DNA from 4 places in the Rhizobium sp. P2_G9 genome. Region 3 is predicted to be linked to each of the others. Evidence: predicted binding sites of a transcription regulator. Region 3 holds the regulator's gene; each other region holds the start of a gene.

Region 1 (7,677 bases), on a different contig from region 3:
CGCAGCTTCTCCGATCTAGAGCGTGCACTCGGAGAAGTCGTAGGCTTCAATATTTAAAAAAGGCGAAACCCGGTGTGCCGGAATGGGATATCCCGGCACTTTTTATAGATTGCCAGATCAACCGAGAGCGGCTGCGACTGCATCCAGCGCGTTTTCGGCCTGACTGCCATCCGGGCCGCCGGCCTGCGCCATGTCGGGGCGGCCGCCGCCGCCCTTGCCGCCAAGCGCCTGCGAGGCGATGCGTACAAGATCAACGGCGCTGAAGCGCGGTGTCAGATCGTCGGTGACGGCCACCACAGCGCTCGCCTTGCCATCATCGGAAACGCCGATGAAAGCGACGACGCCGGATCCTGCCGTCTTCTTGCCTTCGTCGGCGAGGCTCTTCAGGTCTTTCGGCTCGACACCGGTAACCACGCGGCCGAGGAATTTCACGCCGTTGATGTCGCGCAATCCGTCACCGCCACCGGAGCCGCCACCAAGGGCGAGTTTCTTCTTGGCGTCGGCCAGGTCGCGCTCCAGCTTGCGCCGCTCCTCCATCAGCCCCTCGACACGAGTCAGCACGTCGTCCGGCTGCACCTTGAGGATTGCCGCAAGCGACTTGATGCGCTCGTCCTGGGTTGACAGATAATCGCGCGCCGCCTCGCCGGTCAGCGCTTCGATGCGGCGCACGCCGGCACCGACCGCGCTGTCGCTGAGGATGCGGATCAGGCCGATATCGCCGGTCTCGCGCACATGCGTGCCGCCGCAAAGCTCCACCGAATAGGGCTTGCCGGCCTTGTCGCCATGCCTGGCCGTGCCCATCGACACGACGCGGACCTCGTCGCCATATTTCTCGCCGAACAGCGCCATCGCGCCCTCGGCGATCGCATCATCGACGCTCATCAGCCGCGTCGTCACCGGTGCGTTCTGGACGACGATCTCATTGGCAAGCTGCTCGACCACTTTCATTTCTTCGGCCGAGATCGGCTTGGGATGCGAGACGTCGAAACGCAGCCGCTCCGGCGCCACCAAGGAACCCTTCTGCGCCACGTGCGTGCCTAGGATTTCGCGCAGCGCCTCGTGGATCAGGTGGGTGGCCGAATGGTTGGAGCGCAGCCGCCCGCGACGGGAATGATCGACTTCCAGCACGATCGCATCGCCCGGCTTGAGCACGCCTTCGGAAACTTCGGCGAAATGCACGAACAGGCCATCACCCTTTTTCAGCGTGTCGGTGATAACAGCGCGGCCACCCTCGAAAGTGATCAGGCCGTTATCGCCCATTTGACCGCCGGATTCGCCGTAGAACGGCGTCTGGTTGACGACCAACTGCACCTTCTCACCCGCCGAGGCCTGCGGCAGTGACTTGCCGTCACGCACGAGCGCACACACCACGCCTTCGGCACGCTCGGTGTCGTAGCCGAGGAATTCGGTGGCACCATGGGCTTCCCTGAGCTCGAACCAGATCGTCTCGGTCGCTGCCTCGCCGGAACCCGCCCAATTGGCGCGGGCCTCGGCTTTCTGGCGCTGCATCGCCTTGGCGAAGGCCTCCGTGTCGACGCCGATGCCCTTCTGGCGCAGCGCATCCTGCGTCAGGTCGAGCGGGAAACCATAGGTGTCATAGAGCTTGAAGGCCGTCTCGCCGTCGAGTTCCGAGCCTTCGCTCAGGCCACTGACGGCTGCGTTCAAAAGGCCCAGGCCACGTTCCAGTGTCGTGCGGAAGCGCTTCTCCTCGAGCTTCAACGTCTCGGTGATCAGCGCTTCGGCGCGCATAAGTTCGGGATAGGCAGCGCCCATCTGGCCGACCAGCGCCGGAACCAGCTTCCAGATCAAGGGTTCGCGGGCACCCAGGAGTTCGGCATGGCGCATGGCGCGGCGCATGATACGACGCAGCACATAGCCGCGGCCTTCATTGGAAGGCAGCACACCGTCGGCGATAAGGAAAGCCGACGAACGCAGATGGTCGGCGATGACACGGTGGCTGGCACGGCGCTCACCCTCGGCATCGGTGCCGGTGGCCTCCATCGAGGCGGCGATCAGGGCGCGGAACAGGTCGGTGTCGTAATTGTCATGCTTGCCCTGGAGCAGCGCCGAGATGCGCTCCAGGCCCATGCCGGTGTCGATCGACGGCCGCGGCAGGTTGATCCGCTCTTCCTTGGTGACCTGCTCATATTGCATGAACACCAGGTTCCAGATCTCGATGAAGCGGTCGCCGTCCTCGTCGGCCGAACCGGGAGGACCGCCCCAGATATGGTCGCCATGGTCATAGAAAATTTCAGAACACGGGCCGCAGGGGCCGGTATCGCCCATGGCCCAGAAATTGTCGCTGGTCGGGATACGGATGATGCGGCTTTCCGGCAGGCCGGCAATCTTGCGCCAGAGATCGAAGGCCTGATCATCGGTATGGTAGACGGTGACCATCAACCGGTTGCGGTCGATGCCATATTCCTTAGTGATCAGGTTCCAGGCGAGCTCAATGGCGCGTTCCTTGAAATAGTCGCCGAAGGAGAAATTGCCAAGCATTTCGAAGAAGGTGTGGTGACGCGCGGTATAGCCGACATTGTCGAGGTCGTTGTGCTTGCCGCCGGCGCGAACGCATTTCTGCGCCGTCGACGCCGTGGAATAGGGACGAGACTCCAGGCCGGTGAAGACATTCTTGAATTGCACCATGCCGGCATTGGTGAACATCAGCGTCGGGTCGTTGCGCGGCACGAGCGGCGACGAGGCGACGATCTCATGTCCGTTCTTGCGGAAATAGTCCAGAAACGCAGACCGGATCTCGTTGACGCCACTCATCGTATGCCCTTCATCCCTCAGAAAATGACCGGTTTGCCCGGATTTTAGCCAAGCGCTTGTATCGCCCGCCCCTGCCGATGTCCAGAAAAACAAAGCCCGGCGCCTGCAATCCGCAAGGCGCCGGGCCGGATCGGAAAATCCGACGATATCTACGGATCAGGCTTCCAGCGCCTCGTCGTCGTCACCCGCCTCGGGACCACCATTCTGCAGGAAGCGGTCGGCGATCAGGCCGGCATTCTGGCGTAGCGACAATTCGATTTCGCGGGCGAGATCCGGATTGTCGCGCAGGAAAAGTTTTGCGTTCTCGCGGCCCTGGCCGAGGCGCTGGCTGTTGTAGGAGAACCAGGCGCCGGATTTTTCAACGATGCCGGCTTTGACGCCGAGGTCGACCAGTTCGCCGGTCTTGGAAACGCCTTCACCATACATGATGTCGAATTCGACCTGCTTGAAGGGCGGCGCCATCTTGTTCTTGACGACCTTCACGCGGGTCTGGTTGCCGACCACTTCATCGCGCTCCTTGACCGAACCGATGCGGCGAATGTCGAGACGAACGGAGGCATAGAATTTCAGCGCGTTGCCGCCGGTGGTGGTTTCCGGCGACCCGAACATGACACCGATCTTCATGCGGATCTGGTTGATGAAGATCACCATGCAGTTCGACTTCGAGATCGAGGCCGTGAGCTTGCGCAATGCCTGGCTCATCAGGCGGGCCTGCAAGCCCGGAAGGCTGTCGCCCATCTCGCCTTCGATTTCAGCCCGTGGCGTCAGCGCCGCTACCGAGTCGATGACCAGCACGTCGATAGCGCCGGAGCGGACCAGCGTATCGGTGATTTCAAGCGCCTGCTCGCCGGTATCCGGCTGCGAGATCAGCAGGTTTTCAAGATCGACGCCGAGCTTGCGCGCATAGACCGGATCAAGCGCATGTTCAGCGTCGACAAAGGCACAGATGCCGCCCTTTTTCTGGGCTTCGGCAACGGTCTGCAGCGCCAGCGTGGTCTTGCCCGAGCTTTCCGGCCCGAAAATCTCGATGATGCGGCCCTTTGGCAGGCCACCGACGCCAAGCGCGATATCGAGACCAAGCGAGCCGGTGGGAACGGTCTCGATCTCGACGACATTCTCGTTCGAACCGAGCCGCATGATCGAACCCTTGCCGAACGCGCGTTCGATCTGGGAAAGTGCCGCATCCAGGGCTTTGCTCTTGTCCACCGCTTTTTCCTCAACGAGTCGCAACGTGTTCTGGGCCATTCGATCCACCTTTAAGTTATCCGCGCCATTGAAGCAATCTGTTCTGCTGGAGTTATTCGTACCCTATTTGTTCTCATTCTGCAAGTGGCGCGCAACCAATTGATCCGGAATATTTTTTCGACTTTCGTTCTATTTTTGTTTTCGTGTTTGTTTCCAAAGGCTTCGAGCGCTCGCGGCTTGCTTCTCATGCCGGAAAGCCGTTAAGGTGAGTCGATTGTAACAAGGCCTTCCGCATGACCTCCATCCTCGTCCTGGGCGGCGCCCATATCGACCGGCGCGGCCGGATCTCCGGCGATACCGCCCCCGGCGCCTCCAATCCCGGAGCATGGAAGGAGGAGGCCGGCGGTGGCGGCTTCAATGCCGCCCGCAATCTCGCCCGGCTCGGACATAGGGTGACGTTGATTTCGCCGCGCGGCGGCGATGCGGAGGGTGAAGCCGTCAGTATCGCGGCAGAGGCTGCGGGCGTCATCGATCGACCGTTCACCTTCCTCGATCGGCGGACGCCGACCTATACCGCCATCTTGGAGCGCGACGGCAATCTGGTGATCGCGCTGGCGGACATGGAGCTTTACCGGCTCTTCGTGCCGCGCCGGCTGCAGGTGCGGCAGGTGCGAGACCAGATCGATGCCGCCGATTTTCTGCTGACCGATGCCAATCTGCCGGCAGAGACCCTCGCCACGGTTGGACGAGCGGCCAGGGAGCACGGCAAGCCGCTGGCCGGCATCGGTATTTCGCCGCCGAAAGTGGTGCGCTATGCTGGCCTGCTCGGTCTGTTTGACTATCTGTTCATCAACGAGGCGGAGGCGCGGGCGCTGACGGGGGAAGAGGTCGGCGATTTCCGCCGCTGGCCGGCCATCCTGCGCAAGGCGGGGCTCAAGGCGGGCGTGATCACCCGCGGCCAGCGCGAAGTGATCGCCTGGCAGGGCGAACAGGCCGCGACGCTGCTGCCGCCGACGCTGGAGGCGATCGGCGACGTGACCGGGGCCGGCGATGGTTTTGCCGCAGGCTTCCTGCACGCCGTGTTCGAGGGCCGGCCGCTTGGAGATGCTGTTTCGATGGGGGCTGCGTCGGCGCGACTGGCGCTCGCCAGCGAAATGGCGGTGGCCGAGACGTTAAGCCGCGAACTCTTGATGGACACGCTCGCCCTTGTGCCGACGGCGGAAATAGTGTTGTAAGCCGTCATCCAACGACCAGCCCAGGACGCCGCCATGAACAGCCACGCCACGCCGAATTTCCCGGTTTCCTATTCCACCGAAGTGGCTGAGGCGAAGGCTGCAGGCGAGGCGATCGTGGCGCTGGAATCGACGATCATCACCCATGGCATGCCCTATCCCGGCAATCTCCAGATGGCACGCAGCGTCGAAAGCATCATCCGGGCCGAGGGCGCGGTGCCGGCGACGATTGCCGTCCTCAACGGTGTGCTGCATGTCGGCCTGGAAGACACCCAGCTTGAGCAGCTGGCGCGGACGCCGGATGCGATGAAACTGTCTCGCGCCGATCTCGCCTTTGCCATTTCCGAGGGCCGGACGGGTGCGACGACGGTGGCGGCGACGATGATTGCTGCGGCGCGCGCCGGCATCCATGTGTTCGCCACCGGCGGCATCGGCGGCGTACACCRCAAAGCCGAGGAAACATTCGACATTTCCGCCGATCTTGAAGAGCTCGCGCGCACGGCGGTGATCGTCGTCTGTGCTGGCGCCAAGGCGATCCTCGATATTCCGAAGACGCTGGAAGTGCTGGAAACCAAGGGCGTGCCCGTGGTCACCATGGGCCAGGACGAGTTCCCGGCTTTCTGGTCGCGCAATTCGGGGCTGAAAAGCCCGCTTCGGCTCGATAGCCCGTCCGCGATCGCGCGCTTCCAGCACAAGCGCGACGAATTCGGCATCAATGGCGGCATGCTGATCGGCAATCCGGTGCCGGAAGCCGACGAAATCGCGCGCGACGAGATGGACATCTATATCGAGCGGGCACTGGACAATGCCGAGGAAGACGAGATCACTGGCAAGGCCGTGACGCCTTACCTGCTCAACAGCATCTTCCACCTAACGGGCGGACGGAGCCTCGCGACCAATATTGCGCTGGTGGAGAATAATGCACGCGTGGCAGCAAGAATCGCGGTGGCGCTGCTGCATCGGGATTGAGAGACGCGCTTTACCGCGTCAGCTCCCGGTCAATGGCATCCATCATTGTCTCAACATCTCGCCATGCTTCATCGAGGGGCTTGGCGCGGGTGGGATCGGCCTTGTAGGTGTCGTAAGCGGCGGCGACTTCCGTGCGAAGCCAGTGTTCGACGGCATTCTCGCGCTTTTGCAGAGCACACAAGCCTTCCTGTAAAACCTTGCTTTCAGAAACAAAGTCGCCCCTGGCAACACGCGACTTCACCATATTCGCCATCTCTAACGGCAAGGTGATGCTCATTCGCGGAGTCGAGCGCATGTTTGTACTCCCTGTTTCTCCCCATCCTTACAACATTGGATAGGATCTGCAGCTTCTTGGAGAACGCAGTTTCGGCAAATGCAGCAAAGGCGATTGCGGCCGCTCAAAACCCCTCGTGGGTCTTCAAAAACTCTTCTTCATCATCGCTGTTTCTCCGCCCCAACACCTTGTTCCGATGCGGAAAACGGCCGAAGCGGGCGATGATGTCGTGGTGCTCGATGGCATATTTCAGATTCTCGTCGTCTTTCATCCGACGATGGAGCTGGACGCATTCGACCTGGTCGAGAAGGTCCTCGCTGTGCATCAGCGGCAGGTAGAAAAAGCTGCGCTCCTTGGCGCTTCGCTGCCGGTCGAGATGCCTGTCGATCGCGGTCCGGCTGACGGCGCGCGCCATTTCGTCACTCTCGAAAGCACGCGGCGTGCCGCGGAACATGTTGCGCGGGAACTGGTCGAACAGAATCACCAGCGCGAGCGCCGTCTCGCCGCTTTGCAGCCAATCGGACAATTCCCCTGCCCGCGCCAGCTCATAGAGATCCCCAAAGCGCTGCCTGATCTGCTGGTCAAGCGCCGGATTGACGCGGAACCAATCCGGTTCGACCGTCTCGGAAAACCAGAAATCGAGAATCTGTCGGGCTGAAACGATATCCAGCGGCTCAGACATGCGCGATCCCCCCTCGCAATGCTTACCGTATCAATCAGACTTTCGTTGGCAAAGCCAACGATTCATCGCTTGAAGCCTTTTGTTTGTCGCAGGTTCCTGTCGGAAAACCGCGGAACACTTTTCCGGAACCTGCTCAGCTATCGAGCACTTCCCGCACTGTGGTCGCCAATTGCTTGAGCGAGAAAGGCTTTGGCAGGAAGCCGAATTTCGACCCTTCGGGGAGATTCCGAGCAAAGGCATCTTCTGCAAAGCCCGAAACGAAGATGAATTTCATATCCGGATAGCGCTTGCGGATTTCGCCGAGCAGCGTCGGGCCGTCCATTTCGGGCATGACCACGTCGGAGACGACCACGTCGATCTGGCCGTCGAGCTCTTCGAGGATGTCGAGTGCCTCGACGCCGGAGCCGGCTTCGTGGACGGTGTAGCCGCGGGTTTCGAGCATGCGCTTGCCGCCGCGGCGCACGGCGTCCTCGTCCTCGACGAGAAGCACGACCGCCGACTTGCCGGTCAGGTCGACATCGTCGGTCGCGGCCGAGGCGGCACGCTGCTGCTCGGCAGCGGTC
Region 2 (7,677 bases), on a different contig from region 3:
TGAAGAGCACGGCGAGCAGCAGCATCGAACCGAGGAAGACCTGGAACCAATCGGAGTCGAATTGCGTATAGGTCAGGCCGATGGAAACGAGGCCGAAGATGATCGCACCGACGAACGCCCCGATCGCCGAGCCGTAGCCGCCGGTCAGCAGGCTGCCGCCGATCACGGCCGCGATGATCGCTTCGAATTCCTTCTGGAAACCACGGCGGGCATCGGTCGATCCGGCGTCGAGCACGGTGATGATCGCAACCAGCGCCGCAGCACATGCTGTCAGGGCGAACAATCCCGTCTTGACCCTGTCGACCGGAACGCCGGAATTGCGCGCGGCATTCGGATCGCCACCCACCGCAAAAATCCAGTTGCCAGTGCGGGTGCGAAGCAGGGCCCAGGTCGCGACACCGGCAATCACGACAAACCAGACCACCGACACCGGCACGCCGCTGACCTTGGGAACACCGTTATCGAACTTCTCGATGAGATTGTGTTGCGCGAGCCAGCCGAACAGCGACTGGAAAGCCACCCCAGAGAAAATCTGTTTGAGAACCCCATCGCCAACCACGCCTTCTATGCCGCGCAATTGCGTCGAGCCGCCCGTCGCCCATTTGAGCCCGACAAGGGTCAGCCCGCGAAGGATGAACAGGAAGGCCAGGGTGACGATGAAAGACGGCAGCCGCGTGCGGATGACGATCTGCCCGTTCACCGCTCCCATCACACCGGCAAACAGCAGCGTGAGAACGATCGCCACCCAAAGCGGCAGTTGGAAATTCACCAGCAGGACACCAAAAATGAGGCCAGCAAAGGCGATCATCGAGCCGATCGACAGGTCGAATTCGCCGCCGATCATCAATAGCGCCGCGGCTATCGCCAGAATTCCCAGCTGCGACGCCGGCGCCAGGATCGTCATCACGCCCGAAAGCGAGAACATCGATGCGTCAGCTGTAAAGGCGAAGAAGACGACAACGAGGATCAGACCGGCGACGGCGCCGAGCTCAGGGCGGCGCATCAACTGGGTCAGGAAACCCACATTGCGCATACGCTCGTCGCCTTTGGCAGTCGGAATGGATGGTTGCCGCCTGCAGCGGGCCGCCCGGTCACGCTCTGGAGGAAATCAACGGATGCCCTTGGCGGACAGATCCACCACCTGAGCCGCCTTGTCCTTGGTGATAAGGTTCGGACCGGAAGGCACGTTGCCGCCTGGGATCAGGCCATACTTGGCGTAATTCGCCAGGAACACGACCGGCAGATAACCCTGCAGGAACTGCTGCTGGTCGATGGCGAAGGCCGCGTCACCCGCCGCAACGGCTTTCAGGAAGCCGGCGGACAGGTCGAAGGTCGCGACATTGACCTTTCCCGTCTTGCCGACATCCTTGACCGCGTCAAGCGAGGGCTCGCCGGCGGTGCTTGCACCCAGCGCCATGATCGTATCGACATCGGCATTGGCGCTCAGCGCCGCCTTGACCTTGGCACGGACATCCGTGGGGTCGTTGGAGACCGGCAATACGGTCACCTTGCCACCGAAGCCGTCCGAAAACCCTTTGCAACGCAGGTCGAGTGCGACATTGCCGACCTCCTGGTTGACGCACAGGCCGATCTTGCCGCCCATTTCCTTGAGCTTTTCGCCCGCTGCCTTGCCGGCGCTGTATTCATCCTGGCCGACATGCAGGAGAGCACCGAGCTCCTTGGACACGTCCGATCCCGAATTGATCGAGATCACCGGAATGCCAGCGGCCACGGCCTTCTTGATCGACGGTCCAAGCGCCGAGGCGTCCGGGATCGAGACGATCAGTCCATCGGGCTTCTGGTTGACCGCAGCATCGATGAGCTGGCTCATGGCAACCATGTCGAAGGTTTCGGGTGCCCGATAGTCGACCTGGACGCCGGTGTCCTTGGCGCCTGCGGCGACGCCGTTCTTGACCACCGACCAGAACGGATCGTTGGCCTGGCCATGGGTTACCGCGATGATCTTGATGTCCTTGGCTTCCGCCAGTCTCATCCCGGACAGAAGGCAGCCGACAACGGCTACGCCGACGGCGAGTTTCTTGAATACGGTCTTCATTTATTCCTCCAGCTGAGGGCGCATATCCTCCCGCGCCCAATGTTCAAACAGCGCGTCTCCCGACGTCGCTGACGCTCCCGATCTTGCTTGCCGGCCAATTTGCTACCGGTAGCAAACGCGGATACAAATATCGAGGCACGGAAATTTGTCAACCATTCATTTCAATTTCCGGTCAAACGGAATAGACGTTCCATGGATAGCTTCGGAGAAGACCATGGCGAAACGCGCGACCGCTCAGAATGTAGCCGACCTGGCAGGCGTGTCGAAATGGACCGTCATTCGGGCATTCACCCCCGGCGCCTCGATCACCGATATCAGTCGGCAGAAAGTGCTCGCAGCCGCAGATACGTTGAACTATCGGCCCAACTTGTTGGCCAGGAGCCTCAACACCAATCTCACGCATCAGGTTGCGGTTCTCGTGGACGATTTCGAAAATCCGAGCAAACTCTCCTATCTCGGGAAACTCACCCATGAGCTTCAGGCCAACGGGTTGCTGGCGCTGCTGATCAACATCAATGACCACAACGACCATGTCGACGCCTTGATCAATGCCGAACAGCGCCAGGTAGACGCAGTCATCCTTTTCGGCACGGCGTTTCGCAATGAGATGCTAAGAGACAAAAGGCTGCTCGGCGCTGCCCCAATGTTTGTTCTGGCGCGAGGCTCGCAGATCGAAGGGGTACCGGCGATCAATTGTGACACAGATCGGGCCATGACGGAGATTTGCGAGCATCTCTATGACAAGGGTTATAGAAAACCCGCCTTCCTCGCCGGTCCGCGCGTACTGTCGACGGCACTTGGCCGCAGACGCAAGTTCCGCGACTTCTGGCATGAAAAGGGCGTCGATCCGATTTCCGGAATGGTCGCGGATGCCTATAGCGATTGGTCAGGCGCCGAAGCGGTACGCGGCTTTTTCGCAGCCGGGGGAAATATTCCTTCGATCGACGTGTTGATGTGCGAAAACGATGCTTTGGCCTTCGGAGCGATGAGCGTCCTTCGCCAGGAACTCGGGATCAGGGTGCCTGAGGATGTCGCTGTCGTGGGCTTCGACAATACCGCATTCGCTGCGTCGCCCGCTTTCGACCTCACGTCTTACGATCAACCAATGACGCAAATGGCCGCCGCGGCGGTCGAAATGATCCTGGGTCGTCGACCCAAGGAGAGTGTGGACTTCCCGGGCCGACTGGTCATAAGAGGTTCGACCTGATTGACATCACGGATCACGATCACGACGTCCTTGCCAGCGCCTACCCCTTGATGGAAAATGGCAATGGTCTTGAAGGCGTGCGGATCCCTCGACCGAACCTTGCGTAGGTTAGGCGGCGGAGCGAAACTGCCAGCGCATCGACCTTCTCACGAAGCCCGGCATAGGTCATGCGGACATCCTGATGGACGGAGATCAGCGCATCGACGTCAGGATAGCGGGCGCAGGTGGCATCGAAAAATTGCCCGATCGTCGCCTCGATCAGCGGATGGGACGTGTCTCCCCTTCTATGCGCCAGATCCGTCATGCCAACCGTCCATGGGTCTGCAAAGCGATGTGCCGGGCACGGGCTTGCTACCGCTCTGCACCTCCATCCCGGCCGGAGCTCCTCATCTCCGGTCGGTTCGGCCTCTGCCAGATGCTTGCGCCTTCGCCTCCGCGACGGCAATCATTTGCTTCGTCTACGGCTTGATCAGCCCGCCGAAATAGTCGAGCGCGTAGGCCTTCTGGCGGTCGACGAGGATGGCCTCGTGGCCATGGAAATGCGCCGCATCGCCCTCGCTACGATCGACATATGTTCCATGTTCGCCGGTCCATTCGAAACCGCCGAGAAAGCGTCCCTGCCTGTACATAGCAGACAGGGCTGCCTTGATGGTCGCGCCCGCGCGCTCGGCGTCGATCAGTTCCGGAAGCCGGATAGTGCCGTAATAATTCATCGCCCATATGGGCTCGCCGCGAAACCAGAGCACCTCCTGGCCGGCGAAATCGGTGCCGCCGAAATAGCTGTCGAGGTAGCTCCATTCCCCTTCCGACCATGTGAGGTCATGGGAACGGCGCCGGCTCGCGCTCACCGGTGTGCCGCCGCCGACATAAGTGGCAGCCTTGGCCCTGACGATGATGGCATTGAGTTCGCTGGTTTCGATCATAGGTGTCTCTCAAAAATGGAACGAAGAGAGAACATATGTGGAGTTAAGTCAAGTGGAAGTTTTTGGCGCGCAACACAGGATTGCTGCTCTTGCTCGCCGCGCAATGTGCTCTTTATAAAATTGATAAAAAAGATAGAAAATATGTTCTTATGGAGATAAGAACGGTCGTCTATTTTCCGGCAATATCCGGCAAATGGCCGGGCAGTGAAATATGGAGATCGTATCGATGGCAAAATCCCTGAATGCTCTTCTGACCACGCTTGCGCTGGTCTTGTGCATCGGCTCAAGCGCATCCGCCGGCGAAGTGCTGGATCGCGTCAAGAAGAACGGGGAGGTGGTCGATGCTGTCGTCAACGACTATCCACCGTTTGCCTATCTCAACGACAAGAACGAGTTGGACGGTTTCGACATCGATGTCGCCAAGGCCCTGGCCGCCAAGCTGGGCGTCAAGCTTCGGCTCGAAACGCCGGGCTGGGAAACGATCATCGGCGGCCGCTGGGCCAATCGCTGGGATATCGCCATCACCTCGTCGACGCCGACGGAGGAGCGGGCCAAGGTCGTCAACTTCCCGGTCAATTATTACAGCGTTCCGGCCGTGCTGGTCGTCAACAAGGACGAGACGTCGATCAAATCGATCGCCGACATCACCGGCAAGCGCGTCGGCGTCGGCACCGGCTCGTCCTATGAAGCCTATCTCAACAAGAAGTTTTCCATCCCCGGCCAGGCCGCGATCACGTTCCCCTTTGGCGATGTCCAGGTCGTTCCGGGCGACGAGACCGTCAATTTCCAGAACCTCGCGCTCGGTCCTGGCGTGCGCCTGGATGCCATTGTCGCCTCGCTCGGCACGGCGCAGGGCCAGATCGATGCCCAGGGCAAGCTGAAGGTGCTCGGCGCGCCGCTGTTTGCCGAGCCGAATGCCGTTGTCACCGACAAGGGCGATCCCGAATGGGATGCCGAGGTCAAGCGCGTGATCACTGAATTGCAGCAGGACGGCACGCTCGCCAAGATTTCCGAAAAGTGGTTCAAGACGGATATCACCAAATATGCCTTCTGACGGCGAGCAGGCATTGCGAAGCGGTTCGCTGACGAAGGCGCTGCCGCTTCGCCTGAAGCTCAGCCGGCGCCCGTTCTGGTTCAAGGTGCAGATGGTCTGGCTTGTGCTGGTCGGCTTGCTGTTTTTCGGCTTCTATCGCCTCGGCCTCGATTTTGACCTCATCCGGCAGAAGCTGCCGTTCATGCTGGGTTTGAAGCTGTCGCCGGACGGCTTCATCCAGGGCGTGGCGCTGACCATCCTGATCACCGTGATTTCGATGGCGGTGTCGCTGGTGGTGGCGGTGCTCACCGCGCTCGGCAGGCTGTCGAGCAATCCCGTCGCGTTCGGAGTGGCGACGTTCTACGCGTCGTTCTTCCGCGGCACGCCTCTGCTGGTGCAGGTGCTGATCATCTATCTGGCCCTGCCGCAGTTCGGGCTGGTCCTGTCCGGCTTCGTCTCGGGCATTCTGGCGCTGTCGCTCAATTATGGCGCCTATCTCGCCGAAACCATTCGCGCCGGCATCGCCTCCGTACCGAAGGGCCAGCGCGAGGCGGCGATGGCGCTCGGCCTCGGGCGCACGCTGATCGGCATGAAGATCGTCGCGCCGCAGGCGATGCGCGTCATCATTCCGCCGGCGGGCGCGCAGTTCATCTCGATGCTCAAGGATTCTTCGCTGGTGTCGATCATGGGATTGTGGGAGCTGAATTTTCTCGCGCAGTCCTTTGGACGGTCGACATATCACTATATGGAAATGCTGCTCTCTGCGGCCGTGATCTACTGGGTTCTGTCGATCGGGCTGGAAGTGATCCAAAGCCGGCTGGAGCGCCATTTTGGACGCAGCGTCGCCGCAGAACGATGAGAGGAATGATGATGACGAACAACACTGCCTTTTCGATATTGGACGGCGGCATGGGCCGCCTGCTCGAGCGCTTGGGAGCGCCCTTCCGCTTGCCCGAATGGTCGGCACTGTCGCTGATCGAGGCGCCGCATTTCGTCACCCAGGCGCACCAGGCCTATGTCGACAGCGGCGCCGACATCGTCACCACCAATTCCTACGGCCTGGTTCCGCATATGCTGGGCGAAGAGCGGTTCGCGAGGCAGGGCCGGACGCTGGCGGATCTCGCCGGCCGGCTGGCGCGCGAGGTCGCCTCCGCCGCTGGCCGCAAGGTGCTCGTCGCCGGCTCGCTGCCGCCCTTGTTCGAGAGCTACCGGCCCGGGCGGTTCCAGGCCGAAAGGGCGCCGCAAATCCTGGAAAGCCTGGTCGGGGGACTGAAACCCTATGTCGACCTTTGGCTGATCGAGACCCAGAGCTCGACCGCCGAAGCCTTGACGGCGCTGGCCGCGGTCAGGGATTTCGGCCGACCGGTCTACGTTTCCTACACGCTCAAGGATGAGGAAGGCCGGACCGGGCCGCCGGAGCTTCGCTCGGGCGAACCGGTGGAGGATGCCGTCAGGAAAACCCTCGAAGCCGGTGCATCCGGCGTGTTCTTCAATTGCAGCCAGCCGGAAGTGATGAGCGAAGCGGTGATCGCCGCGCGCCGCGTGACCACCGATGCAACGGTGCCGGTCGGCGTCTATGCCAATGCCTTCGCGCCTGAGCCGCCCTCGGATGAGCCCTATGCCGGCATTTCCGACATCCGCGCCGATCTCGACCCCGCCAATTATCTCAAATGGATCGACCGCTGGATCAGCCAGGGCGCCACCGTCGTCGGCGGCTGCTGCGGCATCGGCCCGGAACATATCGAAGAGATCAGCCGTTATCGCGGCCGGCTTGCCGGGTGAGGGTGGGGATAGTTACCGCCCCCGCCGGGCGCCGAACAGCGTTGCGGCTATGACCACCAGCCCGATCACCACCGATTGCAGCGAGCCGTCGATGCGGGCGAGGTTCATGCCCACCGAGACGATCGTTACCAGGGCAGCACCCTGCAGCGGGGCGAAGACCGTTCCTGTGCCGCCGCGGAGCGAGGCGCCGCCGACGACGGCGGCGGCGATGCTGTCGAGGACGAGATTGGTGCCGAGATTGGGTTCGCCCGATCCCGTCTGCGCCGTCATCATCAGGCCGGCGAAGGCGGCGAGCACGCCGCAGGCGGTGTAGGCGGCGAGCGTGTGCAGTTTCACATTGCGTCCGGCCACGGCGGCGGCGCGGGCATTGTCGCCGATCAGGTAGAGCGTCCGGCCATGCACGGTGCGGGTCAGCGTCAGATGCAGCAGGACGGCGACCAGCAGAGCGGCCATGACCGGCGCGGGCAGGACGAGCCATGTCATCTGGTTGAAGACATATGGGAACGAAGCCGGGACGTCGAAGATCGGAAAGCCGCCGGAAATCGTCGTCGCGATGCCGCCGACAATGCTCATCGTGCCCAGCGTGGTGACGAAGGGATTGATGTCGAGATAGGCGACGAGGAAGCCATTGAGGCCGCCGACCAGGAGGCCGATGGCGACGGCGGCGAGGAAACCC
Region 3 (7,677 bases):
CCGAGAATTTTGTCTATGCGCGACGTCATGCCATCCTTTTTGGTGCTGAGGATGATGTTGCCAAACATCGGCTCTCATGAAAGAGTGCCTGTCGGGACGGTATATTCAAAAGCAAATCTGGGAGGATTTTCCATGGCATCCGTAGCATTGCATCCCTCTATCGACGGCGGCGTCAAGGCCGGCAGCGGCTCTTTCGCCGGCGGCACGCTTTCCTGCCTCTGCACGACGCGCACCGTGCGGCTGAAGATCAAGGGTGACGTCGCTCATAACCATGCCTGCGGCTGCACCAAGTGCTGGAAGCCGGCGGGCGCCACCTTCTCCGTCGTCGCCGTGACCGGCACGGAAAATGTCGAAGTGATCGAGAATGGCGACAAGCTCAAGGTCGTCGATCCCTCGGCGCTGATCCAGCGTCATGCCTGCACGGAATGCGGCGTGCACATGTATGGCCCGGTCGAGCGCGAACATGCCTTCAAGGGCCTGAGCTTCATTCATCCGGAGCGGTTTGCAGAGAGCGGCTGGTCCGCACCGGGCTTTGCGGCATTCGTCTCGTCGGTGATCGAAGCCGGCGTCAGCCCATCGAAAATGGATGGCATCCGCGCCCGGTTCAAGGAACTTGGCCTCGAGCCCTATGATTGCCTCAACCCACCGCTGATGGACTATCTGGCGACAGTTGCCGCCAAGAACGCCGGGACATTCCAGGAATAAGCGGGATCATTCTTCCCGATTGCAGGGAAACAACTGGGGCGAGGGCGAGGTAATTGCTCTCGTCCTTGGCTTTATAAGGATGCCGATGCAGACCCGGCCCTTACACCGGAGCCAGATCGCCCCTCGCCCAGTTTTCCTGGGTCTCCGCCGCGAATTCCGCGAACCGGCCCTGCTCGATAGCTGTGCGGATGCCGTTCATCAAATCCTGATAATAGCTCAGATTGTTCCACGTCAGCAGCATGCCGCCCAGCGCCTCGTTGGAGCGCACGAGATGGTGCAGATAGGCGCGGGAATAGTCGCGCGCTGCCGGGCAGGATGATTCCTCGTCGAGCGGCCGCATATCTTCGGCGTGGCGGGCATTGCGGATGTTGATCTTGCCGCGGCGGGTGAAGGCCAGGCCGTGGCGGCCGGAACGCGTCGGCATCACGCAATCGAACATGTCGATGCCGCGCGCCACCGATTTCAGGATATCGTCGGGCGTGCCGACGCCCATCAGGTAACGCGGCTTTTCGGTCGGCAGATGCGGGTTGAGCGTGTCGATCATCTCCAGCATCACATCCTGCGGCTCACCGACAGCGAGACCACCGATCGCATAGCCCTTGAGGTCCAGTGCTGCGAGCGCCTGCGCGCTTTTCACCCGCAGGCCGGCCTGGTCGCCACCCTGGACGATGCCGAACATGGCCTTGCCTGGCTGGTCGCCGAAGGCCACCTTGCAGCGCTCGGCCCAGCGCACCGACATTTCCATGGCGCGCTCGATCTCTTTGGATTCCGCGGGCAGCGCTATGCATTCGTCGAGCTGCATCTGGATATCGGAATCGAGCATGCCCTGGATTTCGATCGAACGCTCCGGCGACATGAAATGCAGCGAGCCGTCGACATGGCTTTTGAAGGTCACGCCCTTTTCGTCGAGTTTGCGCAGGCCCGACAGCGACATGACCTGGAAGCCGCCGGAATCGGTGAGGATCGGATACGGCCAGCGGATCAGCTCATGCAGGCCGCCGAGGCGCGCGACGCGCTCCGGGCCGGGCCGCAGCATCAGGTGATAGGTGTTGCCCAGGATGATGTCGGCGCCGGTGTCGCGCACCTGATCGAGATACATGGCCTTGACCGTGCCGACCGTGCCGACGGGCATGAAGGCAGGCGTGCGGATGGTGCCGCGTGGCATGCGCACCTCCCCTCGCCGTGCCTTGCCGTCGGTCTTGATCAGCTTGAATTCGAATTTTTCGGACATCAGTCTTTCCGTGTCAGCAGGCTGGCATCGCCATAGGAGTAGAAGCGGTAGCCGGATTGGATGGCGTGATCGTAGGCGCTGCACATCGTCTCGAGGCCGGAAAAAGCCGAGACCAGCATGAACAGCGTCGAGCGCGGCAGGTGGAAATTGGTCATCAACCGGTCGACGATTTTGAAGCGGTGACCTGGCGTGATGAAGATGTCGGTGCTGCCGGACCATGCGGCGAGACGCCCGTTATCGTCCGCCGCGCTTTCCAGCAGCCGCAGCGACGTCGTACCGACGCAGATCACCTTATTGCCACGCGCCTTGGCGGCATTGAGCGCTGCAGCGGTGGCGCCATCGATGTGGCCGATCTCGTGATGCATGTGATGCTCGGTCGTATCGTCGGCCTTGACCGGCAGGAAGGTCCCTGCCCCGACATGCAGCGTGACGAAGCAGCGCTCAATGCCCTTTTCATCCAGCCTTTCAAACAGTTGCGGCGTGAAGTGAAGGCCGGCGGTGGGGGCTGCGACGGCGCCCTCTTCCCTAGCGTAAATCGTCTGATAGTCAGCGCGATCCCGGTCGTCCTCGGGGCGCTTCGAAGCGATGTAAGGAGGCAGCGGAATATGGCCGACCGTGGCGATCGCCTCGTCCAGCGCAGGGCCGGACAGATCGAAGGAAAGCGTCACCTCGCCCGCCTCGCCCTTTTCCGTCACGGAGGCGTCGAGTGCGCCGAGCAGGCAGGCATTGCCGGAATGGCCGAACTGCAGCCGGTCACCTTGTTTGATACGCTTGCCTGGGCGGGCAAAGGCCTTCCATGCGTTCGGGCCGACGCGCATGTGCAGGGTGACGGAGACGGACGCCGTCCCTTCATCACGAATGCGCGTGCCTTCAAGCTGCGCAGGGATGACCTTGGTATCGTTGAAGACCAGAACGTCACCGGGATTCAGCAGATCCGGCAGGTCGCGGACGACGAGGTCCGAGAACTGCGTTTCGGTGTTCGGATCGACCGCCAGCAGGCGCGCAGAATCGCGCGGGTTCGCCGGCCGTAAGGCAATCCGCTCCTCGGGAAGCTCGAAATCGAAAAGGTCAACACGCATGAGAAACTCGAAGGCGCTCCCCTGCTCAGGGAGTATAGCCACAAAAGAAAACCGCCCCGGCGCATAAGCCCCGGAGCGGCCGATGTCCATCGAAAACGGATTACTTGACGTCCGCGGCGACCTTCATCGACACGATCTCGTCAGGGTCGACCACTGGTTCGCCCTTTTTGATCTTGTCGACATTGTCCATGCCTTCGATCACCTGGCCCCAGACCGAATATTGCTTGTTGAGCCACGGCGCATCGGTGAAGCAGATGAAGAACTGCGAATTGGCAGAATTCGGGTTCTGCGAGCGGGCCATCGAGCAGGTGCCGCGCACATGGCTGATCGCCGAGAATTCCGCCTTCAGATCCGGCTTTTCCGAACCGCCCATGCCGGCGCGGCGCGGATCGAAGGACTTGCCGCCCTTCTTGCCATATTCGACATCGCCCGTCTGGGCCATGAATTCATTGATGACGCGGTGGAAGACGACACCGTCATAGGCGCCTTCGCGGGTCAGTTCCTTGATGCGCGCCACATGGCCGGGCGCGGCGTTCGGCATCAACTCGATGACGACCTTGCCCTTGGTGGTTTCCATGATGAGCGTGTTTTCCGGATCCTTGATCTCGGCCATGGGTTTTCTCCTTGCTTGTTGTCTCGACGCATTCTGAACGTGGGCTGCTCAGCAACCCTCCGTAAATGCCTGGTGTTATTTACCGACCGTGACCTTGATCATCCGGTCGGGATCGCTGACTGAACCGTTATTGTTCGGGTCGCCGCGCTTGATCTTGTCGACGAATTCCATGCCGGAAACGACCTTGCCGACCACCGTGTACTGGCCGTTGAGGAAATCGCCCGGCGCGAACATGATGAAGAACTGCGAATTGGCCGAATTGGGATCCTGCGAACGGGCCATGCCGATCGTGCCGCGCTCGAACGGCACTTGCGAAAACTCGGCCGGCAGGTCTGGCAGGTCGGAGCCACCGGTGCCAACCGCGTTCGGATCGAAACCCTTCTTCAGATTGCCGAACTTGACGTCGCCGGTCTGGGCCATGAAGCCGTCGATGACGCGGTGGAAGGCGACATTGTCATATTGGTGCTTGGCAGCCAGTTCCTCGATGCGCTTGACGTGCTGCGGCGCGATATCCGGCATCAGCTGGATCACGACCGGACCGTTCTTGAGCTGGATGGTGATCTGGTTGGGATTGGCATATGCCTGGGCGGCAAGGCCGGCGAACAGCAGCAATGCGGCCGCGGCGATGGATTTCAGGAAGATCATGGAAGCTCCGTTGTTTTTGGGCTCAGCGTTGGCGTTTTTCCTCGAGCGCGGCGAGCACCGGCTTCGGCACGAAAGCACTGACATCGCCGCCCATCGCGGCGATCTGGCGCACCAATGTGGCGGTTATGGGCCTGGACGCCGTGCCGGCCGGCAGGAACACCGTCTGGATATCCGGCGCCATCTGCCGGTTCATGCCGGCCATCTGCATTTCGTAGTCGAGATCGGTTCCGTCGCGCAAACCGCGGATCAGCACTTTGGTTCCATGCGCGCGCGCCGCATCGACGACGAGATTGTCGAAGGAGATCACCTGGATGTCGCCGATCCGGTCCGGCAACACGTCTTCGAGCGACAGGCGGATCAGCGAGGCGCGATCCTCGAAGGAGAACAGCGGTGCCTTGCCGGGATGGACGCCGATGCCGACGATGACCTTGGAGGCGATGTTGAGTGCCTGGATCAGCACGTCCAGATGCCCGTTGGTCAGGGGATCGAATGAACCGGGATAGAAGGCTGTTGTCATTGCGCGCGCTGCCGAAAATGGTCCCGCCTTTTGTCATGGATGTGGTATCGGCGCAACCGAAAATCCATGGTTTCCGGGTGAGCCAGAAACCTGAACGGCGGATGAACGCCCCATTCACGGCCGGTTCGGATCATCAATGGTTATATGGCGTCAAGTTCGGAGGACAGCGCAATGATAACAAGAAGCGCATGTTCCCAAGGAAACAGCAACCGGGTGCGCGATGTGGGATAAAGGTTCCATCGACAGCGCACCCGGACGAGAGACGAAAAGGACGACGACGATGATGTACATGACGCTGACCCTGATGGCAGGCCTGATTTCCGTCATGTTCGTGGCGACCGCAGTTTCCTCGATCATTAACGCAGTGCGTGAAAACAACGCCACACGGGATGCACTTTCCCACAGTGCCGCCCTCCAGTTCTAAGTTCCAGACGCGCGGGCGTCCCCTCCCCACCCCCTCCCCGCAAGCCCGCGCTCATGTGTAAAAACCGGACGGCTCCCCTGCCGTCCGGTTTTTCGTTGTGCGACCCTGCCATAGCCACCTAAGCAAAGATCCGATGCCTCGGGCGAGCCGGCTTAGACCGGCGGATTGAACGTGGGTGGGCGGTTCCCGGCATATAAGCAAAAGCCGCTTATCGGCCTCCGCGTTAACCATATTTAAAACCCTTGCGGAACATACATGGAACATATAGTGTTTGTTCGAGATTTGTTTCACGATTCCCAAGGGGACGTCCATGCTGACGAGAAAACAACAGGAACTTCTACTGTTCATCCATGAGCGGATGAAGGAGTCCGGCGTGCCCCCTTCGTTCGATGAGATGAAGGATGCGCTCGATTTGGCCTCTAAGTCCGGCATCCACCGGTTGATCACGGCATTGGAGGAACGCGGTTTCATTCGCCGGCTTCCCAACCGTGCCCGGGCGCTCGAAGTCATCAAGCTGCCCGAGGCCTATTCGCCGAGCATCAAGCCGCCGCAGAAGGGTTTCAATCCGAGCGTTATCGAAGGCTCGCTCGGCAAGGTCCAGCCAGCGCCTGCGCCGAAGCCGGCTGCAAATGAGAACAGCGGTGACGCGGTGTCAATCCCGGTCATGGGCCGCATTGCTGCCGGCGTGCCAATCTCGGCGATCCAGAACATTACCCACGATATTTCAGTCCCTGCCGGCATGCTCGGCGGCGGCGAACATTATGCGCTCGAGGTCAAGGGCGATTCGATGATCGAGGCCGGCATCCTCGACGGCGACACAGTCATCATCCGCAACGGCAGCACGGCCAGCCCGGGCGACATCGTCGTGGCGCTCGTCGACGACGAAGAGGCGACGCTCAAGCGCTTCCGCCGCAAGGGGGCTTCCATTGCGCTTGAGGCCGCGAATCCGGCTTACGAGACCCGCATCTTCGGGCCGGATCGCGTCAAGGTCCAGGGCAAGCTGGTCGGGCTCATTCGCCGCTATCACTGACAAGCCGATCGGTTGACGCGCGGCGAGCAGCCTCGCCTGCGTCGGCTAATATCATTTCTTCTTCTTTGATTCCTTGAGCGCCTTGTTGCGTGCCATGATCACGATCGCATAGCCCTCCTTGTTGACCTGACGGGCGCGGCCGAAGCCGGCGGCGCCATCCGGAACATCCTCGGTGATCACGCTGCCGGAGGCGGTCAGCGCCCCTGCCCCGATCGTCACCGGTGCGACAAGCGCACTGTTCGAGCCGATGAAAGCGTCGGCGCCGATCCGGGTTTCGAACTTGTTGAAGCCATCATAATTGCAGGTGATCGTGCCGGCGCCGATATTCGCCCGCGCGCCGATGATCGCATCGCCGATATAGCTCAGATGATTGACCTTGGCGCCCTCGCCGATCGCGGCATTCTTCACTTCGCAGAAATTGCCGACCTTGGCTTTTTCGCCCAGGTCTGCGCCAGGCCGCAGCCGTGCATACGGACCAACGCTGGCGCCCGGTGCAATATGGGCGCCCTCGATATGCGAGAAGGCGTGGATGACGACGTCACTGTCGATGGTGACGCCGGGGCCGAACCAGACATTCGGTTCGATCACGGTGTCGCGGCCGATCCGCGTATCGTGCGACAGGAAGACGGTTTCCGGCGCGATCATCGTGACGCCGGAGAGCATCAACTGATGGCGGCGCTTCTTCTGCCAGATCGCTTCGAGTTCGGCGAGTTCCGCCCGGTTGTTGCAGCCGGCAACCATGTCGCTCGGCGCTTCGACCGTCACCGCCCTGCCGCCTTCGCGGTGGAGGATTTCGATGATGTCGGTGACGTAATACTCGCCCTTGACATTGTTGTTGGTGATTTTCGTCAGCAGCGACAAAGCCTTGCGGCCATCGATCGCCATGATGCCGCTATTGCAGAAGGTGACCTTCCGCTCGGCCTCTGTCGCGTCCTTTTCCTCGCGGATGGCGACGAGCTCGCCGTCCTTGGTAAGCAGGCGTCCATAGCCCGTGGGTTTGTCGGTTTCGAAGCCGACGACCGCGACATCATAGCCGGCGCGCACTTTCTCCAGCGCTTCGATCAGCGGTGCGGGTTCGATCAGAGGCCCGTCGCCATAGGCGACCAGGATCTGATCGTAGTCCTTTTCGATTTCGCCGCGCGCCGCCAGCACAGCGTGGCCTGTGCCGAGCCGCTCGGTCTGTTCAAAGGCGCGGACCTCGATACCGGACCCGGACGCTGCGGCCACGACCGGCTCCGCATCGCGGCCAACGACCAGCGCGATGCAGTCAGCACCGCTGCGGCCGAGCGCCAGCATCACGTGCGAGATCATCGGCAGGTTGCCGATCGTGTGCAGCACCTTCGACTTGGCGGAGTTCATCCGCTTGCTCTCGCCTGCCGCCAGCACCACTGCCAGGACGCGATCGGCCATGTTGATTCTCCCGGGTTGTTTGC
Region 4 (7,677 bases), on a different contig from region 3:
AGCGTCCAGCAGACGGTGACCAATTTCGGGCACATCTCGGGCGGCCAGAATGGCATCTCGGCCGGCGGCCTTGGTGATGTCAGCGTTGTCAATGAAGCGGGTGGCCGCATCACATCGCAAAGTGCCGCCGTTCAGTTCGATGGTTCGTATCATACGACGTCGACCCTGACCAATGATGGCTTGTTGAAAGGAGCATGGGCATTCTCCGGCAGCTACGGCGATGACACGGTGACCAACCACGGCCAGATGAAGGGCTTGATCTATATGGGCGAAGGGGACGACACCTTCGACAATCGTGGCGGCAAGGTCGATCATGATATCTACGGTCAGAAGGGCAACGACACGCTGATTACCGATGATGCCAAGGTGCATCTTCAGGAAGATGCCGGTGGCGGCACCGACACGGTCAAATCGACGGTGACTTACACGCTGACGGCCAATGTCGAAAATCTGATCCTGCTCGGCAATGCCAGTATTGACGGAACAGGCACAAAGAGCGCCAATGCGCTCACCGGCAATCACGGCGACAACACGTTGATGGGCATGGCCGGCAGCGACACCCTTGATGGCGGCCAAGGCAACGATCTCCTGGTAGGCGGATCGGGCAAGGACGTCTTCGTTTTCGCGACGCATGACGGTCAAGACACAATTACAGACTTCAAGGCTGGAACAGACCATATCGACCTGACAGGTCAAAATGCCATCAGTGACTTCAACGACCTGGTCAACAACCACGTGAGCGCGTCCAATGGCGATCTGGTGATCCACATGGGTACCGATACGCTGACCCTCCAGCATACCCTGGTCGGCGACCTCAATGTCAGCGACTTCTCGTTCTGAGCCAGATCTTCCGTCATTCGGTGACAGACCAAAAGGCAGACGCACAATGAGATGACATGCCTTGCCGGAGGGGAACCTTCATCGGCGGGCATGTCGCGATCCGGATCAGGATATGCCGAGGAATTGGCCGCCTTCCGAGAAATGCCGAAGCCCGTTAACCATTTGATAACGAAATGCCATTTCCGCCTCGGCGGTGTGGCTCATTGGCCACGCCTGGCCCGGCATTCATCATATTTCACGAAAATGAGAATTTATTTGATCGCGTCGCCGTGATTGCGACGAACTCGCCCCTATATATCCGAGTGTACTCAAATAGTGATCAGGATGCCGAAGATGGCTCTCCCAAAAGACTTCAAAAAGAATATCAGAGCCCGCCTGCAATCGGACCATGCCTTCCGCTTCGCGCTGCTTTCGGAGGCCGTGGAAGTGCTGCTCGGCGACGACCTGCCGACGGCAAAAAGCGTGCTGCACGATTATATCGAAGCGACGATCGGCTTCCGCGAACTGTCGGAACGAACAGGCATTTCCGAGAGAGGCCTGATGCGGATGTTCGGCAAGGCCGGCAATCCGCGTGCAGATCAGTTGTTCAAGGTGCTTGCCACGCTACAGCGCTATCAGGGCATCCAACTCTCCGTGGATGCCGCCGCCTAACGGCGCTCGCGCAGCACCCAGGCTGGGATCAGTTCCGACCGCAACGTCTTAGCGGCAGAGGCCTTGGCAAGCCCTTTGAGGTCCATGCCGGGCTGCACGAGTGCGCTGGCCTGACGCTTGGGCAGTACCAGGCCGAGTTCCAGTTCGCCCTTGCGCCGCCACCGTTTGAAGAACGGCCGGCGGAATCGGCGTGACGGCGAAAAGCGTGCCGGCGCCTTCGCGAGTGAAGCATATTCGAGGATTTCCTCGATCCAGCCGCTTTGCGGCCGCGCGCCAGGCTCCAAGAGCATCAGCCAATCGCCGCGCGCATTGCGGATCGTCTCGTCGAGCGTCCAGGTGTCGAAGAATTTGCAGCCCGCGGCGTCGGCAACGCGCGCGGAACCGTCGCGTGAACCATGGTCGAGCACGATCACGTCGCTCACCAATCCATCCACCGCGCCCGACACCAGCACCGCCAGCGTATGCGCCAATTCCGGCTCGTTATCCCGGCATTCCAGCAAAACAGTCAGCATGGTCAATCGTTATTACAACAGCCCTGAAAATGCCAGTCGGCAAATTTGTTCTTGCATTGTTCTCGTTTTGAAGATAGGAAAATAATCATGACGGGGCAGAGAGTCGCCTCGCAGGAGTTGCCCAATGATCAATCTGTCTCTTTCGAGGCAGGCCGCATTCGCGCCTGCCAACACGGCAGAGCTTGCCGATGGTTTGCTGAAGGAAAGCGGTCTGCGCATTGATATTGACCGCCGTCGCGGTCGTGGCGCCGGCATCAACCCGTCCGGCCGCTTCGAGCCGCAGGAGCGCGAAGTGCTCGATGACGGCTGGCAGACAATCGAAACGCTGGAGCCGTTCAAGACCGAAGTGCAGGTGGAAAAGCCGCGCGCGATCATCACCCGCAACGAAAGCCCGGACATTCCGTTCGACCGTTCGATCAACCCCTATCGTGGCTGCGAACATGGCTGTGTCTACTGCTTTGCGCGGCCGACGCATGCCTATATGGGCCTGTCGCCGGGGCTCGACTTCGAAAGCAAGCTGTTTGCCAAGCCGGATGCGGCAAAACTTCTCGAACGCGAACTCTCAAAGCCCGGCTACAAGCCGAAAGCCATTGCCATCGGCACCAATACCGACCCTTACCAGCCGATCGAGAAGGAATGGCGGATCATGCGCCAGATCCTCGAAGTGCTGAATGCGGCGAATCATCCGGTATCGATCGTCACCAAGTCGGCGCTAGTCATGCGCGATATCGACATCATCGCCAAAATGGCGGAGCGCGGCCTGGCACGAGTCGGGATTTCGGTGACGACGCTCGACCGGCGGCTGGCACGGCTGATGGAACCGCGCGCTTCGACCCCGTCGAGGCGGCTGGAGGCAATCCGGGCGCTGACCGAGGCTGGCGTGACGACGGCAGTGATGGCAGCGCCGATGATCCCTGCGCTGAACGATCACGAGTTGGAGCGCATCCTCGATTCAGGCGCTGCTGCCGGCGCCAAGGAGGCAAGCTATGTGCTGCTGCGCCTGCCGCTCGAAGTCAGCCCACTATTCCGCGACTGGCTGCTCAGGAATTATCCGGACCGCTACCGGCACGTGATGAGCCTGATCCGCTCGATGCGCGGCGGCAAGGATTACGATGCGGAATTCGGCAAGCGGATGAAGGGCGAAGGCCCCTATGCCTGGCAGATCAGCCGCCGATTCGAGCTGGCAGCCAAGAAGCTCGGCATTCGCAGGACGCGCAGCATGCCGCTGAACACGGAGCTTTTCGTGCCGCCGAGCGGTGCGGGCGTACAGCTCAGCCTGCTTTAGGTCTTTGTTTGTGCATGTCTTGGTCGATCCGGGGCGGCCCGCCTGCCGTACCGGATCGGCGAAAACTTCAGTGTCTCACTCGCACCCTGCCCGCATCAGGCCGAGGCACTGAATTCCGCGCCGCCGGCAATCCCTGTCCCGCCGGCCTGCGCACCCAGTCCTAGGAACGCCGCCCTCGTTCCGGGACTTGCGGGGAATCGGTGGAAGTGTCATTTGAACCCGCATGAGACTTCTCGCCGATTCCCTGCCCCTGGAGGAAATCGAGCCGGCTCCAACGTTCCGGTTCGAGCAGGGATTGATGCGCGACGGCTACCGGCTGGTGGCCGGCATCGATGAAGTCGGCCGCGGCCCCTTGGCCGGTCCGGTGGTCGCAAGTGCCGTGGTGCTTGACCCCGACAATATCCCTGATGGCCTTAACGACTCCAAGCAATTGACGGCGGAGCGGCGCGAAGCGCTCTACGAGCTCATTCTTGCCAGTGCGCTCGACGTGGCAATCTCGTCCGTCTCAGCGCCAGAAATCGATAGGATAAATATCCTGCGGGCAAGCCTCGAAGCCATGCGCCGTGCGGCGCATTCGCTGCATAGCCGTCCGCATTTTGCCCTCATCGACGGCCGCGACGTAGCGCCCGGCCTGCCCTGCCCCGGCAAGGCGATCGTTTCCGGCGATGCACGGTCCCTGTCGATTGCCGCGGCGTCCATCGTTGCCAAGGTGACACGCGACCGGATGATGGTCGCGGCAGGCCGCCGCTATCCGGGTTATGGCTTTGAATTCCATGCCGGCTACGCGACAGAGTTCCATCGCAATGCCATTGTCGAGCTTGGCCCCTGCGCCATCCACAGGATGACATTCCGCCCGCTGCGGAAGGATTGATTGCGGCATTCGAGGTCGGCGTACCGCTTGCCTCCCCTCACCGCTTCTGCTTAAACAAGTGTGTCCGGTGCCCAGAATATGGGAGAATCGGGAAGCCGGTGTGATGCCGGCGCGTGCCCAACGCTGTAAGGGGGATGGGCTGCCGGGCTTTTGCCTGATGCCACTGGGAAACCGGGAAGGCTGCAGCGCCAGATGATCCCAAGCCAGAAGACCGGCCGGACATGATAGACGCGGGCGCGCGGACGGCGCCAGCTGAGAAGGCATTCCGTCGGGGATTGACGATGCACGCCTCCATTTCTCGCCACCTTGCGGCGGCCGGTCCGTTTTCCGAATCCGAGACCGCAGCGGTCTACCGCGCCATTCATTCGCGCCGCGACGTGCGCAATGAATTCCTGCCCGATCCGGTGCCGGACGATGTTCTTCATCGCCTGCTGACAGCGGCCCATGCCGCACCGTCGGTGGGCTATATGCAGCCGTGGAACTTCATGGTCATCCGCGACGAAGAGAATCGGCGGGCTGTCCATCGCATCTTCCATGATGCCAATCTCGAAGCCTCCGATCGCCTGGAGGGCGAGCAGAAGCGCCGGTATATGTCGCTGAAGCTCGAAGGCATATTGAAGGCGCCGGTCAATCTCTGCATCACCTGCGACCGTAAGCGCGGTGGCGACTTTGTCCTCGGGCGAACGCATAACCCCAACATGGACCTCTATAGCACCGTCTGCGCCGTACAGAATTTCTGGCTTGCCGCGCGTGCGGAAGGCGTCGGCGTCGGCTGGGTCAGCATTTTCGACCATGACCGGCTGAAGACGCATCTCGGCATTCCCGAAAGCGTCGAGATCATCGCCTATCTCTGCGTCGGCTATGTCGAACAGCTCTATACCTCACCGGAACTGGCGGTGAAGGGCTGGCGGGAGAAAATCCCGCTCGACAAGCTGATCTACCGGGAGCGCTGGCCAGAGGCCTCGCATGTCCTGTCATTCTATCGCGAGATCGAATGCCGCAAGAAATGAAAAACCCGCCTCGGTGACGAGGCGGGTTTTAAAATGTGCTGGCAGTTGTCCGCTTGCGCTTAGTTGAGGCGCGCCTTGACTTCGCCGACGGCCTTGTCGAACAGGCCATTTGACGTATTTTCGTCCAGCTTGCTCGCCATCAGCTTTTCAGCGGCGGCGACGGCCAGGTCGACGGCAGCGGAGCGGACAGCGGTGATCGCTTCGTGCTCGGCCTGCTTGATCTTCTGCTCGGAGAGCGCAGTGCGGCGGGCGACATAGTCGGCCGTCTTCTGCTTGGCCTCTTCGGCCAGCGCTTCGGCCTCACGCTTGGCGACAGCGACGATCTCGGCAGCTTCCGCTTCGGCTTCCTTGCGCTTCTTCTGGTATTCCGCCAGAAGCGACTGGGCTTCTTCACGCAGTCTCTTGGCGGAATCGAGCTCATCGGCGATCTTAGCGGCACGTGCATCGAGGCTCTTGGCGATCATGCCTGGAACCTTGAGGTAGATCACGACGCCGAGAAAAATCACCAGGGCGACTTGTGCCCAGGTCTGGGCCCATAAAGTTGCATCCATGACGAACCTCCCGATCAGCCCTTGGCAGCCGCGACCGCGGAAGCGGCATCGGCCTTGTTTACGGATATGCCGGCAAGCGCTTCGACGATCTCGGCAGCCGTGTCTTCGGCAACCGTGTTTACCTCGCCCAACGCCCGGTTCTTGATCTCGGCGATGCTGGCTTCAGCCTCGGAAATCTTCTTGGAAAGCTCGCTTTCGAGCTTGGTGCGCTCTGCGTCGGCTTTGCCCTTGGCTTCGTCGCCGGCTTCGCGAGCGATCGCCTGCGCCTTGGAGCGAGCCTCGGCAAGTTCGGCCTCGTACTTGGCGACGGCAGCGTCGGCCTCGTCCTTCATCCGCTTGGCCTCGGCGAGGTCACCGGCGATGCGGCCCTCACGGGCAGCAATGATGCCGCCGATGCGTGGCGAGATCATCTTCGAGACGAGATAATAGAAAATACCAAATGTGATCGCGAGCCAGAGCAGCTGCGACGGAAAATGGCTGGGATCGAATGGCGGAAACGCCTCATGCTCCACCTTCGGCGGCACACCTTTTTCGGTGTTCGTCGCGGTGGCGGCGGGCTTGGTCGCGTCCGTTTCGGCGGCCGTGGCCGACAGAGCATAGGCTGTCGTCACAAACATTCCTACCTCCAGGCAAGGATATGGCATCAAAACAGGTCACGAGATTGCTCCCGTGACCCGGTGCTTTAAGCGCCAATTACTTGAAGAGGGCGAGCAGCGCGACGAGGAGCGAGAAGATGCCCAGAGCTTCCGTAACGGCGAAGCCGAAGATCAGGCGGCCGAACTGGCCATCAGCGGCAGACGGATTGCGAAGAGCGCCAGCCAGGTAGTTGCCGAAAATGCTGCCGAGACCGATAGCTGCACCACCCATGCCCAGGCAAGCGATACCTGCACCGATTAGCTTTGCTGCTTCCACGTCCATTTTGAACTCCTTTAGTGTCAGTTGTTGCGACTATTGCGTGGCGGGCGTCTTCGCCAGCCGGTTTCTTTTGATTAGTGTCCCGGATGCAGGGCGTCGTTCAGATACATGCAGGTCAGAACGGCAAACACGTAGGCCTGCAGGAAGGCGACCAGGAATTCCAGCGCCGTCAGCGCCACGGTCATGGCAAGCGGCAGGATCGCGCCGACATAGCCGACCGGACCGAGCAGACCGAGCGTGAAGACGAAGCCGGCAAACACTTTCAGGGTGATGTGACCGGCCAGCATGTTGGCGAAAAGACGGACGGAAAGGCTGATCGGACGCGAGAGAAAGGAGATTATCTCAATCGCGCTTACCAGCGGGATCAGCACGGCAGGCACGCCCGACGGCACGAACAAGCCGAAGAAATGGAAACCATGCTTCCAGATACCGTAAATCACCACCGTCAGGATGACGAGAAGCGCCAATGCAAAGGTGACGATGATCTGGCTCGTCACCGTGTAGAAGCCAGGCACCAGGCCGAAGAGGTTCGACAACAGAACGAACATGAACAGCGAAAAGACCAGCGGAAAGAACTTCATGCCCTGGCTGCCGGCACTGTCCTTCAGCATTTTGGCGATGAATTCGTAGGACAATTCTGCAAGCGACTGCGCACGACCGGGAATGACCGCCTTGGCAGACGATGCCCACATCAGAAAGCTAACACCCACGACGACGACGATCACCATGAACAGCGACGAATTGGTAAAGTCGAACTTGCCCAGCGGCACGATCGTGTTGATGTGGAACTGGTGGATCGGATCTACCTTGTCAGGGCTCGCCACGTGCGCTCTCTCTCATTTATCCTGTTCGCCAAACTGCGGATGCAGCTCAGCGCTTGCCGTTCTTCTCGCGGTGCTCGCCAATCCTGTCGACCGGATGAGGGGAATTCACGACCCCTGCCGTTCTCAGGACATTCAAGATGCCCGCACAAAATCCAAGGAGAAGAAAAACGATCAACCCCCACGGCTTGGTGGGTAGGACCAGATCGAGAAGATAGCCG

Evidence for each region. The regulator LexA, encoded in region 3, represses DNA repair genes until DNA is damaged. The targets are predictions, from matches to a motif close to TGTTCNNNNTGTGTTCNG.
Region 1: a site for LexA is predicted at 4,143-4,160, ahead of recA (recombinase RecA). Genes of this name have one in related genera too.
Region 2: a site for LexA is predicted at 4,203-4,220, ahead of AC1DYF_RS27800 (DUF5680 domain-containing protein). Genes of this name have one in related genera too.
Region 4: a site for LexA is predicted at 2,050-2,067, ahead of AC1DYF_RS27230 (PA0069 family radical SAM protein). Genes of this name have one in related genera too.

What each region holds. Positions count from the first base shown of each region.
Region 1 covers NZ_JBFUFK010000019.1:89,535-97,211, reverse strand. The annotation lists gene alaS (alanine--tRNA ligase) at 118-2,772, opposite strand; gene recA (recombinase RecA) at 2,929-4,017, opposite strand; gene AC1DYF_RS17590 (carbohydrate kinase family protein) at 4,251-5,192, shown strand; gene AC1DYF_RS17585 (pseudouridine-5'-phosphate glycosidase) at 5,226-6,158, shown strand; gene AC1DYF_RS17580 (ribbon-helix-helix domain-containing protein) at 6,169-6,435, opposite strand; gene AC1DYF_RS17575 (DUF924 family protein) at 6,557-7,114, opposite strand; gene cckA (cell cycle histidine kinase CckA) at 7,248-7,677, opposite strand, start outside.
Region 2 covers NZ_JBFUFK010000038.1:64,938-72,614, reverse strand. The annotation lists gene AC1DYF_RS27820 (ABC transporter permease) at 1-1,033, opposite strand, end outside; gene AC1DYF_RS27815 (sugar ABC transporter substrate-binding protein) at 1,109-2,056, opposite strand; gene AC1DYF_RS27810 (LacI family DNA-binding transcriptional regulator) at 2,271-3,263, shown strand; gene AC1DYF_RS27805 (hypothetical protein) at 3,304-3,567, opposite strand; gene AC1DYF_RS27800 (DUF5680 domain-containing protein) at 3,722-4,186, opposite strand; gene AC1DYF_RS27795 (transporter substrate-binding domain-containing protein) at 4,413-5,240, shown strand; gene AC1DYF_RS27790 (amino acid ABC transporter permease) at 5,230-6,078, shown strand; gene AC1DYF_RS27785 (homocysteine S-methyltransferase family protein) at 6,090-7,001, shown strand; gene AC1DYF_RS27780 (ABC transporter permease) at 7,014-7,677, opposite strand, start outside.
Region 3 covers NZ_JBFUFK010000012.1:20,982-28,658, forward strand. The annotation lists gene gfa (S-(hydroxymethyl)glutathione synthase) at 133-705, shown strand; gene tgt (tRNA guanosine(34) transglycosylase Tgt) at 806-1,936, opposite strand; gene queA (tRNA preQ1(34) S-adenosylmethionine ribosyltransferase-isomerase QueA) at 1,936-3,015, opposite strand; gene AC1DYF_RS11825 (peptidylprolyl isomerase) at 3,116-3,628, opposite strand; gene AC1DYF_RS11830 (peptidylprolyl isomerase) at 3,704-4,273, opposite strand; gene coaD (pantetheine-phosphate adenylyltransferase) at 4,296-4,790, opposite strand; gene AC1DYF_RS11840 (hypothetical protein) at 5,071-5,214, shown strand; gene lexA (transcriptional repressor LexA) at 5,525-6,244, shown strand; gene glmU (bifunctional UDP-N-acetylglucosamine diphosphorylase/glucosamine-1-phosphate N-acetyltransferase GlmU) at 6,296-7,654, opposite strand.
Region 4 covers NZ_JBFUFK010000037.1:100,503-108,179, forward strand. The annotation lists gene AC1DYF_RS27215 (hypothetical protein) at 1-840, shown strand, start outside; gene AC1DYF_RS27220 (helix-turn-helix domain-containing transcriptional regulator) at 1,174-1,491, shown strand; gene AC1DYF_RS27225 (glycosyltransferase family 2 protein) at 1,488-2,003, opposite strand; gene AC1DYF_RS27230 (PA0069 family radical SAM protein) at 2,128-3,288, shown strand; gene AC1DYF_RS27235 (ribonuclease HII) at 3,512-4,159, shown strand; cobalamin riboswitch at 4,208-4,393, shown strand; gene bluB (5,6-dimethylbenzimidazole synthase) at 4,441-5,169, shown strand; gene AC1DYF_RS27245 (F0F1 ATP synthase subunit B) at 5,229-5,720, opposite strand; gene AC1DYF_RS27250 (F0F1 ATP synthase subunit B) at 5,735-6,337, opposite strand; gene AC1DYF_RS27255 (F0F1 ATP synthase subunit C) at 6,414-6,638, opposite strand; gene AC1DYF_RS27260 (F0F1 ATP synthase subunit A) at 6,710-7,459, opposite strand; gene AC1DYF_RS27265 (AtpZ/AtpI family protein) at 7,506-7,677, opposite strand, start outside.